DNA from 4 places in the Vibrio agarivorans genome. Region 4 is predicted to be linked to each of the others. Evidence: predicted binding sites of a transcription regulator. Region 4 holds the regulator's gene; each other region holds the start of a gene.
The links. The regulator PurR, encoded in region 4, represses purine synthesis genes. The targets are predictions, from matches to a motif close to TNANGNAAACGTTTNCNTNA.
Positions count from the first base shown of each region.

Region 1: the regulator PurR is predicted to act here: its motif matches at 2,015-2,034, upstream of QWZ05_RS18600 (phosphoribosylaminoimidazolesuccinocarboxamide synthase).
Region 2: the regulator PurR is predicted to act here: its motif matches at 1,831-1,850, upstream of QWZ05_RS02325 (formate--tetrahydrofolate ligase).
Region 3: the regulator PurR is predicted to act here: its motif matches at 1,547-1,566, upstream of purE (5-(carboxyamino)imidazole ribonucleotide mutase).

Region 1 is NZ_JAUFQF010000004.1:2,183,478-2,186,616, forward strand. It holds gene QWZ05_RS18595 (DEAD/DEAH box helicase) at 1-610, opposite strand, end outside; gene QWZ05_RS18600 (phosphoribosylaminoimidazolesuccinocarboxamide synthase) at 782-1,888, opposite strand; gene QWZ05_RS18605 (hypothetical protein) at 2,119-2,523, opposite strand; gene QWZ05_RS18610 (hypothetical protein) at 2,754-2,924, shown strand; gene QWZ05_RS18615 (VC1380 family protein) at 2,921-3,139, opposite strand, start outside.
Region 2 is NZ_JAUFQF010000001.1:557,958-561,096, forward strand. It holds gene QWZ05_RS02325 (formate--tetrahydrofolate ligase) at 58-1,803, opposite strand; gene QWZ05_RS02330 (iron-containing alcohol dehydrogenase) at 1,959-3,107, opposite strand.
Region 3 is NZ_JAUFQF010000004.1:867,343-870,481, reverse strand. It holds gene QWZ05_RS12495 (5-(carboxyamino)imidazole ribonucleotide synthase) at 1-985, opposite strand, end outside; gene purE (5-(carboxyamino)imidazole ribonucleotide mutase) at 989-1,474, opposite strand; gene tsaC (L-threonylcarbamoyladenylate synthase type 1 TsaC) at 1,658-2,215, shown strand; gene hemF (oxygen-dependent coproporphyrinogen oxidase) at 2,261-3,139, shown strand, end outside.
Region 4 is NZ_JAUFQF010000001.1:35,437-38,575, forward strand. It holds gene QWZ05_RS00185 (TVP38/TMEM64 family protein) at 1-260, opposite strand, end outside; gene QWZ05_RS00190 (TfoX/Sxy family DNA transformation protein) at 397-987, opposite strand; cyclic di-GMP riboswitch class I at 1,099-1,209, opposite strand; gene purR (HTH-type transcriptional repressor PurR) at 1,353-2,360, opposite strand; gene torD (molecular chaperone TorD) at 2,552-3,139, opposite strand, start outside.

The DNA.
Region 1 (3,139 bases), on a different contig from region 4:
CAGGGTCATTGACAAGCTCTTTGGCAAGCGCGCGGATTTCGTCAGAAAAAGTCGCAGAAAACAGTAGGTTCTGACGTTGTTTAGGTAACAAAGCGAGAATCTTTTTGATATCACGAATAAACCCCATATCGAGCATACGATCCGCTTCATCAAGAACTAACACTTCAAGCTGTTCAAACTTAATCGCATTTTGTTGATAAAGGTCGAGTAGACGACCTGGCGTTGCGACTAAGACATCGACACCGTTTCTAAGTGCCATCATCTGCGGGTTAATCTTAACCCCACCAAAAACTACCGTAGATTTAAGGTCAGTATAGCGGCTGTACTTAAAGGCGTTTTCTTGAACCTGAGCGGCCAGTTCACGAGTCGGAGTTAATATCAACGCACGAACATGGTTACTACGCACACGTTGACCGTTAGACAGTCGCTGCAAAATTGGCAGCACAAAACCCGCAGTCTTACCAGTTCCGGTTTGCGCAGCTGCCATCACATCTTTACCTGTGATAACCGCAGGGATCGCTTGCGCTTGGATTGGCGATGGCTCGGTATAACCTTGTTCGTCAATCGCTTTTAAAAGTGGAACGGATAGACCTAGGGAAGTGAAACTCATATACGGTGCTCGTAATAGAAGAGAGATGCAGACTTAAGCATACTCTATGAAATCAAAGGGTGCGTATTGTGAAGAGAGTTCCTGGATTATGCAAACTATTAATCGCGCATAACTAAATAGAAAAAAGCCAGCAGTGCTGGCTTGATAGAAGATGATAAGTGCTAATAACGGTTACTTGGCAATCAACCCGTATTCTTTATCAAGAACATCAATGATCTCTTGTTTTGGGTTTTCGCTCAGAGTGATTGCTTTACCTGTAATTTTCTCTGCAATACCAGTATAAGTGCGAGAAATATCCATCAACGCGTCGACTGGAAGCTCGTTATCACGCGCGAGTACATCACGCTCAGGCATGCGCTCTTTATTAAGAAGAACATCAGGGTCAGGGAAGTGGTTAAGAAGGAACTGACGGAAGCCCTCTTTTGAGTTTTCTACGATGTTACCTGCTAGATACTCTTTTGTGTCCCAAATACGTGAAGAATCTGGAGTACCGACTTCATCCATATAGATCAATTTTTCTACACCTTTTGAATCCGTTACGTAACCAAACTCAAATTTTGTATCTACGAAAGTCTGACCGACTTTTTCTAGTGCATCGCTAATGACACCAAAGCCTTCTTTTAACAGTTTTTCATACAGTGCAATATCTTCGGCATTTGAAAAGTTGAATGCAGAGTAGTTGTCGACAATGTTGTTGCGAGTAATGTTCACATCATCAGCTTCTGGTACGCCAGGGATACCTTTTAGAATGCCCTTAGTTGATGGTGTCATTAACAGCTCTGGAAGTTTTTTATCTTTCTCTAGACCTTCAGGAAGTTCAATACCGCAAAATTCACGTTCACCTTTGTCGTAGGCACGCCACATTGAGCCGGTAATGTATTGGCGGCAAATCGCTTCAATCATCACAGGTTTGGCTTTTTGCACAATCCAAACGAATGGGTGAGGAATATCTAAGATGTGGCTATCTGCAAGACCATTATCTTTGAACAGTTTGAACCAGTGGTTAGAGATTGCATTGAGTGCAGCGCCTTTACCCGGAACACCTTTCAAGCCACCTTCACCACGCCAGATACAATCAAAGGCAGAAATTCGGTCACTGATCACCATGATAGCCAGTGGGGCATCTTCAGCGACATCGTAGCCTTTCTCTTTAATCAGGCGACGGCTGTCTTCTTCTGTTAGCCAATAAACAGAGCGGACTTTACCACTGTGAACAGGCTTATCTGTGCGGATTGGAAGATCATCATTTACGGCTAGAACTTGATCAGCGAGGCTCATCTAGGCATTCCTATCGTGTATTTATCCAGCGATAGCGGGATAGTCGGTTAATAAAATATCCCTGAAGGCTCCAAGGATAGGTACAACGGAAGGAATAATACCAGAACGAAAGCGATGTTCCAGTGAAAAAGCAAACGTTTGCTTCATTGTTGTTCAACAGCATGCCTTGAGTCTCTGTTAACGAAAATAAGCAACGAGCAAACGCTGTGTTTTGGTATGAATAAGCTTAATTAGTGAATACGGTCAAAGTGGTTGGAAGCCGCGACTGAATCATTTAGAAAGACAACTTGGCAACCTTGTTCTTTGGCCAGTGACTCTAGGCAATGCCTCTCTACAGCAGAAAATTGACCGGAAGTAACGATAGCACTGGCATTACGCGCTTGAAGAACGCGTGTCACGACCTCTAACTCACTGTACTGATGAGAAGGTTTGAGTTGCATGACTTTATCCACATCGACCGAGTAGTGTAGGCATTCACCGTAAGTTGGACGAGGGCATTGGGCGGTAAAGAAAATCCACTGACGAGAGTGTGATGCATGAGACAGTTGAGTGAAGACACATTGAGGGATGCCTGCTGAACTATTGGATTGAAAACCAGAAGTAGAATGGTGCATGTGTGATTCGAAGTGATACATATTTACTGTCTCCATATACATACTGTATGCCTATACAGTATTACTGTTTTTTCTGGAGATCAAGCGTTTAGAGTGAAAATGTTGAAATAATGTACGAATGTTGAAGCGGAAATCACCATAGTAAGAGTGTTTCCTCAAAACTCGCTAGGACAGAAAGACGTCTGTGTTTTGGTTAAGGCAACTAAACTTATGTATGAGCAAAGTGCAAGAATGCGGCATTGAGGTGGTTTATGAAGGTTTTAGTTGCAATGATGTTTGTTGTGAGTTCATTGACGGCGTGCCAACTGACACGTGTCGAAGGTGAAGTAAAAGATGTTGAAGTGAAAGTGAGTACAAAAGATGGGGATCGATCCGACGGAGATTTCTGTCCGCCGGGGCATGCGAAGAAAGGTTGGTGCTAGGAAAATGTTGGTTCGTCTTCGAGCTCTTCAAGTGTTTCGATAACTTGAGCGCTGGAGTTTTCATGCGCCATGAGAATTAACCCCACAAGGGCTTCAGCTTTGTCGGCTACGGAGGCAGGTTCGTGCAAAATTTGCATGACTTTGCTTTGTAGCAAAGCTATTTCATGCTCAACAAACCCTCGGCCTTCCTCATCTTTGATGAGATCGTTGGGGGC
Region 2 (3,139 bases), 520 kb from region 4:
TTAAGATACAAAAAAGGCCCGGGTATTAACCGAGCCTAGTAAAACAGGGGAGTTTGATTAGCTTAAGCCAACAATATTGCCATCTTCATCGATGTCTAAATTCATAAACGCAGGCTTATCAGGTAAACCAGGCATTGTCATCACGCTGCCACTAAGTGCGTAGATAAAACCAGCGCCCGCGCACAGCTTCAGTTCTCGAATTGGCACATCAAAACCTTTAGGAGCGCCTTTCACTGAGCCATCAGTTGTGATTGACATTGGTGTTTTAGCGAAACAGACAGCCATATTGTCAAAACCATGCTTCTTCAATGCAGTGAGTTGTTGTTGTGCTTTGTAGCTCATCACAATACTGCCGCCATAACCCACTTCTGCAATAGTCGATAGTTTAGACTCTAACGAATCTTCAACCGAGTACAGTGGGGTAAAGCTCGACTCTTTATCACACTGAGCAACGACCTTGTTTGCTAGTTCAACGGCACCGTCACCACCTTTACCGAAGGCTTCACTGATAGCAACTTCAACATCCATTGACAATGCTTCAATCATTGTTTTTAGCGTATCTAGTTCTTGTTGTGAGTCTTGCGGGAAGCGGTTGATGGCAACAACAGCAGGGACGCCATACTTGCTCACGTTATTGATGTGCCATTTCAGGTTCTCAAAGCCCGCTTCTAATGCTTTTTGGTCTGCATCGAACATAGATTCTGGGATCGGCTGACCTGGTTTTAGATCGTATAGTCCCGAGTTCGCTTTCAAACCACGCAGAGTTGCAACGATAACGGCACAGTCAGGTGCTTGCTTAGAGGCTTGCGCTTTGATGTTACAAGCTTTTTCAAAGCCCATATCTGAACCAAAACCACCTTCTGTCACCGTGTAATCTGCTAGGTGTGTTGCAACTCGATCGGCAATAATAGAAGAGTTACCGTGAGCGATGTTTGCAAATGGACCCGCATGAATTAAGGTAGGCACGCCTTCTAGTGTTTGCATTAACGTTGGTTCAATCGCATCTTTCATGCTAACCGTCATGGCGCCAGCCACATCAAGCTCTTCAGCCGTTACAGGTTCACCTTCAAGGTTGTACGCGACAACGATGCGGCCGATACGCTTGCGCAGATCTTGTAAGTCTTCGGCAAGTGCAAGAATCGCCATCAATTCAGAAGCAGCAGAAATATCAAACCCATCTTCGCGCTCGAAGCCGTTAATGGTTTTGTTGTGTTCGTTTTTACCGACAGTGATCATGCGTAGAGCTCGGTCATTGTGGTCAATCACACGCTTCCAAACGACGTTCTTAGGGTCGATTTTCAGTGCTTTCAAGCCAGTACGTTGCTCAAAGGCATCGTAACCTTGACGTTGCTCATGGTAGATACGTGCATCAATCGCTGCAGAAGCGAGGTTGTGTGCCGCTGTTACCGAGTGAATATCACCTGTCAGGTGCAGGTTTAACTCTTCCATTGGTGCTACCTGAGAGAAACCACCACCGGCAGCACCGCCTTTGACGCCAAATACTGGCCCCATTGAAGGCTGGCGGATACAAGCTGCTGCGTTCAGGCCTATCTTTTTTAGACCTTGAGACAAACCAATGGTTGTCACTGTTTTACCTTCACCCAGTGGAGTTGGTGTGATAGCGGTGACGAAGATCAGTTTCCCTGTTTTATTGCCTTGAGTCCGTTTAAGGCTTGCGAGTGACACTTTAGCTTTGTGTTTACCAAGTGATTGGAACTCATCTTCGAGCAATCCAAACTCTTTAGCAACTTGGTTAATTGACAACAGTTCTGTCTGACGACAAATCTCAATATCTGGCAGCATAATATCTCTTTTACTAGCGATTTTGACCAAGGAAAACGTTTGCGTGAGCATAATACGAGGATTTTTCGTGATGTAAAGCAAATCATTGTTGGTTATTTGTAAACAAAAACGCACCCATAAGGGTGCGCTGTTGAATCATTAATCAATAAGAAAAACTAAGCAATCGCTTGCTCGAGGATTTCTTTACTGGTTTCTAGTGAGATTGCTTGGTTTTCACCGAGAGCCACCATGCCGTGATGCTCAAGTTGAGACAAGACTTTATCGACGGCAGCGACTTTTGTTGCGCCATGCTCTTTAAAGACAGTCGCAACTTCTAGGTGGTGGTAGAACAGTTCAATCGAATCGATTGTGCGTTCCGCCAAGTCTGCAGAGTCAGTAAGGCCAAATACATTTTTACCCATTTGCTCTAGCTTGCTACGTTTTGTTTCTATCTGGTTTCGTAGCAGCGACGGTTGTACGATCGCTAACGAGCGAGCATGGTCTACACCCCATAATGCGGTAAACTCATGACCAATCATGTGAGTTGCCCAATCTTGTGGAACACCACTACCAATTAGACCATTCAACGCTTGGTTTGCTGTCCACATTAGGTTGGCACGCCATTCATCGCTGTCACGATCGGCATAGCCTTCACCCAAACGTTTTAGATTGCGAAGTAGGGCTTCGGCATAACCTTCTTGCACCCAAGCATCTGTAGACGTCGTTAAGTACTGCTCACAAACATGAACCCAAGCGTCAACAACACCGTTGATCAATTGACGTTCAGGAAGCGTCTTCATTGTATCTGGGTCAAGCACGGCGAATTTTGGTTGAACAAAAGGACTCAAGAACGGGAGTTTGTCTTGTGTTTCTGCTTTAGTAATGACAGCTCCAGAGTTCGATTCAGACCCCGTAGCAGGCAGTGTTAGAATAGCGCCGAGCGGCAACGCCTTATCCACCACATACTTGCCAATCAAAATATCCCAACCGTCTCCGTCATAAAGTGCAGCAGCCGCAACATACTTAGAACCATCGATAACCGAACCACCACCAACAGCAAGGATGTAGTCGATACCTTCTTGTTTTATTTTCGCTACGGCTTTGTCTAGCGTTTCTTTAGTCGGGTTTGGCTCGACACCTGAAAACTCTGTCCAACGGTGATCAGCCAGTGCGGTTTCGATTTGATCGTAAACGCCATTGCGCTTGATTGAACCACCCCCGTAGATCACTAAAACATGACGGTCTTGTGGGATGGATTGTGCTATCGCGGAAATCTGACCTTGCCCGAAGTGAATTTGTGTAGGGTTTGCATAGCTAAATTTCATTGTTATTTCCTTTTGAACACTTTGTGTTCTGC
Region 3 (3,139 bases), on a different contig from region 4:
CTTTGCCATACCAGTGAATGTGGCAACCTTCCATTGCGAGTAGCGATTGAGGCAGAGTGTCTTCACCCAAAATGTTGATCATAGATGTTTTACGAATGAGTTTGGTGCTACCCAATGGCATACCGCAGACGGCACGCAAATGGTTCTCAAACTGACAAGTCACGGCACCTTGCTGTGTCCAGTGACCCGAGTTATGCACGCGTGGGGCAATTTCATTCACAAGCAATTGACCATTTACGTCAAAGAACTCAAGAGCAAGCACACCGACGTAGTCTAGGCTGTTTGCAACGGCAGTAAACATGGCTTTAGCTTGATCTTGCAGTTGAGGATCTTCAATTGCTGTTGAGAGAGAGAGTACACCGTCAGTATGTACATTCTCAGCAAGAGGGTAGACCTCAACTTGACCCTCTTTACCGCGAGCACCCACAAGAGAGACTTCACGGTCAAAGGGAACAAATTCCTCCGCCACAATAGCTTGTGTACTGGTTGCAGCAATACACGCTTCCATTTCAGTCCAAATCGCTTCAACCTGGTCTTCAGACTTCAAGCGCCATTGCCCTTTACCGTCATATCCACCTAATGCGCTCTTGAGCACCATAGGCAAACCGACGTGTTCAATGGCACGAGTAAAGTCGTCACGTGTGTTGATTACGGCATATTTTGCGTTTTTGACGCCGGCATTATCAAGTAATGCCTTTTCAATACGTCGATCGCCACCGGCTTTAATCGCATCTGTCGTTGGAAGAAACTTACCGCTGCGTTCACAGATATCGAGGACATCATGTGGAATATGCTCAAACTCGGCAGTAATGACATCGGCCTGCTTAATCGCATTCTCAAGGCCGTGACCAACCACCGTTTGGGTCAGTGGATGAACGATATTCTCGCTGCCCACATCAAAAGCAGTGATTTGAATGTTGAGTGGTGCACCCGCAAGCGACATCATGCGTGCAAGTTGGCCAGCTCCAAGAACAAGCACTTGCATCGATTAATCCTCTGCAGGGTTTGGGTTAGCTAATACCGTCTCAGTTTGCTCTGTACGGAAAGCTTCCACTTTTGCCATCACTTCTTCATCGTGAGTACCGATGATTTGTGCAGCTAGGATCCCCGCATTTGCAGCGCCAGCTTCACCAATAGCTAGCGTACCAACGGCAATCCCCTTTGGCATTTGAACAATAGAAAGTAGAGAGTCCATACCTTTGAGTGCGCGAGATTGTACAGGAACACCTAATACAGGAACGCTGGTAAATGCGGCAGCCATGCCCGGAAGATGTGCTGCACCGCCAGCACCAGCGATAATAACTTTAATACCACGCTCTTTCGCACTGTTCGCGTAGTCAGCGAGTAGCTGAGGAGTACGGTGAGCTGAAACTACTTTGGTTTCGTAAGGCACGCCAAACTGATCAAGCATATCTGCTGCTAGTTTCATTGTTGGCCAGTCTGATTTTGAACCCATGATGATGCCGACTTTCATCTCTTGCTCCTAAATAATCACAAATTGAGGTGGTAAAGTAGATTTTGAGCGCATTATACGAGTATTTACGCCCCAAGCAAACGTTTGCGCAAGTTGTTTAACAAGAATAGTATTTGCACTATAAGACGAGTCATAGCAAAGTCTCTGTTCTAATGCGCAATATCGAATTTAGGGAGACATAACGTGGACAATTTCGCACTGGCAATTGAAGCCTTAAACCAAGGAGAAGTCATCGCTTACCCAACTGAAGGGGTTTTTGGTGTTGGTTGTGATCCTGATAATGCGCAAGCGATTCAGAAGTTATTGAACATCAAGCAACGCCCTGTTGAAAAGGGGTTGATTTTAATTGCGGCTAATTTTGCTCAATTAGAAGACTATATTGACTTGTCACAACTTACCGCTCAGCAATTGGAAACCATGCAAGCGACGTGGCCAGGGCCAGTGACGTGGGTTGTTCCAGCGAGCGATAAAGTCACCGATTGGGTTTCAGGTCAGTTTGACTCGGTGGCTGTAAGAGTGACAGATCACCCTCTGGTGCAGCAGTTATGTCTAACCTTTGGTAAGCCAATCACATCAACGAGTGCTAACTTGACAGGGCAACCTCCTTGCAAAACATTTCAAGAAGTTGAACAGCAACTGGGTAGCCAAGACGTCACCCTCGTTGAGGGGCAAACTGGTGGTCGCGAAAACCCGAGTGAAATTCGTGACGCGAAGACTGGGCAGGTTTTTCGCCAAGGTTAATTTTGCCAATGTTAAAGAGAACGACAGATAAATAAGGAACAGGTCGTGGTAGATAAAGAGGCGGTTAAAACGTTTTTGTTATCGTTGCAGGATGATATATGTCAGCAACTTGAGCTCGCTGACGGCAGTGGTAAGTTTGTTGAAGATGCTTGGACTCGAGAGCAAGACCACAAACTTGGTGGGGGTGGTCGAAGCCGAGTGATGAAAAATGGCGGCGTGTTTGAGCAAGGTGGCGTGAACTTCTCTCATGTGACTGGCGCGCAAATGCCTGCGTCCGCAACCGCTCATCGCCCAGAACTCGCTGGTCGTCGATTTGAAGCGATGGGCGTATCATTAGTTATGCACCCGAATAACCCATATGTACCAACGTCGCACGCTAATGTGCGCTTCTTTATTGCAGAGAAAGAGGGTGAAGCACCAATTTGGTGGTTTGGTGGTGGTTTTGACTTAACGCCATTCTATCCATTTGATGAAGATTGTGTTCATTGGCATCAGACAGCGCAATCAATATGCGCACCTTTTGGTGATGATATTTATGAGCAGCATAAAACTTGGTGTGATGAGTACTTTTACTTGCCTCATAGAGAAGAGACACGCGGTGTGGGTGGTCTCTTCTTTGATGATCTCAACCAGTGGGAGTTTGAACGTTGCTTTTCTTATATGAGAGCCGTAGGGGAAGGGTATTGTCAGGCTTATCTCCCGATTGTTGAGCGCCGAAAGAATCACATATACGCCGAACGTGAGAGAGAGTTCCAGCTCTATCGTCGTGGGCGTTACGTCGAGTTTAATTTAGTTTATGACCGAGGTACGCTGTTTGGGCTGCAAAGTGGCGGAAGAACAGAATCGATTTTAATGTCGATGCCTCCATTGGCTCGGTGGGAGTATGCTTATCACCCAGAAGCAGGCTCCGCGGAAGAGCGTTTA
Region 4 (3,139 bases):
GTCCAAAAGCCGAATAGCGCTGCACCCAATAAGGTCACTACGGCAGCGCCAGGAACAGAGAAGGCGGTTATTCCGACATAGGCAAAGAAATAGATTGCTGCGGCAGTAAGAAAGTTTTCATCAATGAAACCACGAAGGGCAGCTTGTTGCGCTTTGGCGTTTTCTAATGTGAGATATTGACCAAATTGAGTCGCCAATATGATGATGATTGTTACGAGCACTAAGCCAATAATGACTTTGGGGTTTAAGAGTTTGCTCATCACGTTGACTCCTGTCGCTGATTTAAGATGATGAATCACTTACGTATAGAGACAGGATAGGTGTTAAATTTCTTTCAATCAAAATAAACAAAGTCAGCAATTAGCTGACTTTGTTTATTTTATAAAATCCGATTGGCTAGTTTATTTGATTCGCTAGGCTTTCACGTTGTGTCTGTGGAATCACTGTCCAGTGAGTGCCACGAATTGCCCCTTCAAGAGAGTAGAGCAGCTCTAAGCTAACAGGCGTCGTGTGGGATTCTTGAATGGCTTGATAAGCGCGCACCGCCCCCGCTTCTTCAAGTTGGGTGACAGTCTCGATTCCTGCTTTTTTCAACATTCGCTCGGTCGCTAGGCGAAGATTTGGCAGATCTTTCAAGCGTTGTGGCTTGGTTGTCTCTTGCTTTATCTTGTCTTCAGTTGCGGCTTTAAGTGCAACTTGAGCAACCTTTAGCAGTTGATTCTGTTCATTGACCCAGGTGTCTGGCAGTTGAAAATACTTAGTGACAACGGGGAAACCACGCTTTTCATAGACGTAAGGTTCCAGTTTATGTTCTGAAATAGCAGAATCCAACGCAGCACATTTACGCACATGCAGTTTGTTTTTGACAACCAATGCAAACATGGTGTCATTGACGAATATGCCAAAGCCGCCAAACATTGATCGGGACTTGACACTGCCAAGTTGCTCGAATAAGCGCATCGAGTCTTTTAATATCGGTTTATCCATGCTTTGTAATCTCGGTGAAGAAACATTCACGCCACCAAATTCAGGCCCGAGAGAATAGCAAAAACAACACAAACTTATGTCATAGAAAGGTTATGCTAGTGTAGTTTTACCATCGGCAACCCCGCTACCTTTCCATAATTATATCATAAACATGAATAAAATGACTGGTTAAGGCCGGAGGCTTTGCGTCCCACCTTCTCAGATGGTTTGCCCTGTGCGTGGCTTTAAGAGAGCATAATGAAAAGCGGAATAGGTATCACATCTTCAAGATCGATAGTGTGATGTTGATTCCAAAAAATAACCCTGACATTTTGCATTTGTATGCATAGTGTCAGGGTTATTAAATTTGTTATGAAATCAGACGCTTAATTATTAAGGTTGCGTACCGTTAAACGCTCAACAATTTCTGGGTGCATTTCAAACACACGCTTATCGTGCTCTTTGTCTTTGATGCGCTCCAGAAGGATTTCAAATGCATTCTTACCCACACGGCGTTTCGGCTGGTGAACGGTCGTTAGTGGTGGTGAGAAGTATTCTGCAAGCTCGATGTTGTCATAACCGATAACAGACATATCATCAGGAATACGGATGCCATTCTCTTGTAGACGACTCATTAGGCCTAAAGCCATGGTGTCATTGAAACAGAACACAGCGGTTGGCTTTTCATCCATCGCTGCGATTTTATCTGCCGCTAATACCGCAGTATCACACTCGAAATTACCTTCTAAAATCCAGTCTTCCACAACGTTAAGTTTTGCTTCACCCATCGCGCGGCGGAAACCGTTAATTCGCTCTTTACAAGCCGCCTTCTCGAAGTGACCGCTCAAACAAGCGATGTTTTTATGGCCATTGTCGATAAGGTATTTAGTTGCGAGATAGCCACCTTCTTCCGAGTTATCGATAATCTTATCGGCTTGTGATGTTTCAGGACCCCAATCCATGATCACTTTAGGAATATCAGGGTGGCCGTTTAACATTTCACTCAGTTCTTCAGTCAGGTCTGAACACATCACCAAGATACCATCAACACGCTTTTCAGCGAGCATGCGGATGTAGTCACGTTGTTTCTCGTAGATACCGCCCGTATTACAAAGGATAAGTGTGTAGCCTTGACGGTAGCAGTAGCTTTCTACGCCGTCGATAACCTCAGAGAAGAATAGATTGGTAGATTGAGTCACCAGCATACCGATGGTACGCGTGGTATTACATTTCAAACTACGAGCGACAGCACTAGGAGCGTAGTTAAGCTCTTTTACTGCCTTATTTACTTTTTCTTGAGTTGTTTCAGCTACAAATCGCGTTTTGTTGATGACATGCGATACAGTGGTAGTAGAGACACCGGCAAGACGCGCAACATCTTTAATAGTGGCCATAGGAGTGGTCCTTAATTGTATTTCTTATTTACCGCACGTTGCTCAGCGTTGTCTTCAACCAAATATGAGCCGTGTTGCGGTAGTCGCCTAGGGAAAAAACCAAATAAAAAACCGCTTTATCGAAAGCGGTTTAAAAATATCCGAGTATTCTAGACTGCTATCGTTAGCGACGCAATCTTAATCGTTTTTGATTAAGATGGTTCGTCCAGTAGATATAGACAGTCTAGCTCAAGAAATGCAACTAATAGACTACTCACGGCAGAATAGAAGCCAAACTCGTCTTTTTGCTGACAAAGTGCATTAAATTGCGGGGTCCAGCTCAAGATATGTTGACGAATGAACTCGGCTTGTTCAACCAAGGCACTATTAAGGTGTTTTTCTTGTTCTAATTCGTTTGAGCGAATGATTAGGTTACCAAGAAAATCGAGCTCTATTGCAATGTGGTCTGCGGGCTCGTTCAGAGCTTGGCTGACTTGAATGTTGTGAGCCGCTAAGACTTTGGTCATTTCTTCAGCCGGCTTACCGTTGAGGTTACCCGATTTGTCCAAATAGATAGAGGCATAAGGCAACGCGCCTTCTTTATCTGATTTTAGAAACAGTTCACAGAAATCTGCGGAAAGCTCAAGCTGGGCATCTTCACGGTCTTGTAGGCGATTGAGTGCATCCACCAACTTATCAACGGGCTTTTTCAGCTGAATATTTTCACCAAGGCCTGCCAAGAATGCGCGAATTTCAGGGCTTTGGTATTGCTCAAGTCCTTGTTCATCAAGCTCACTGGC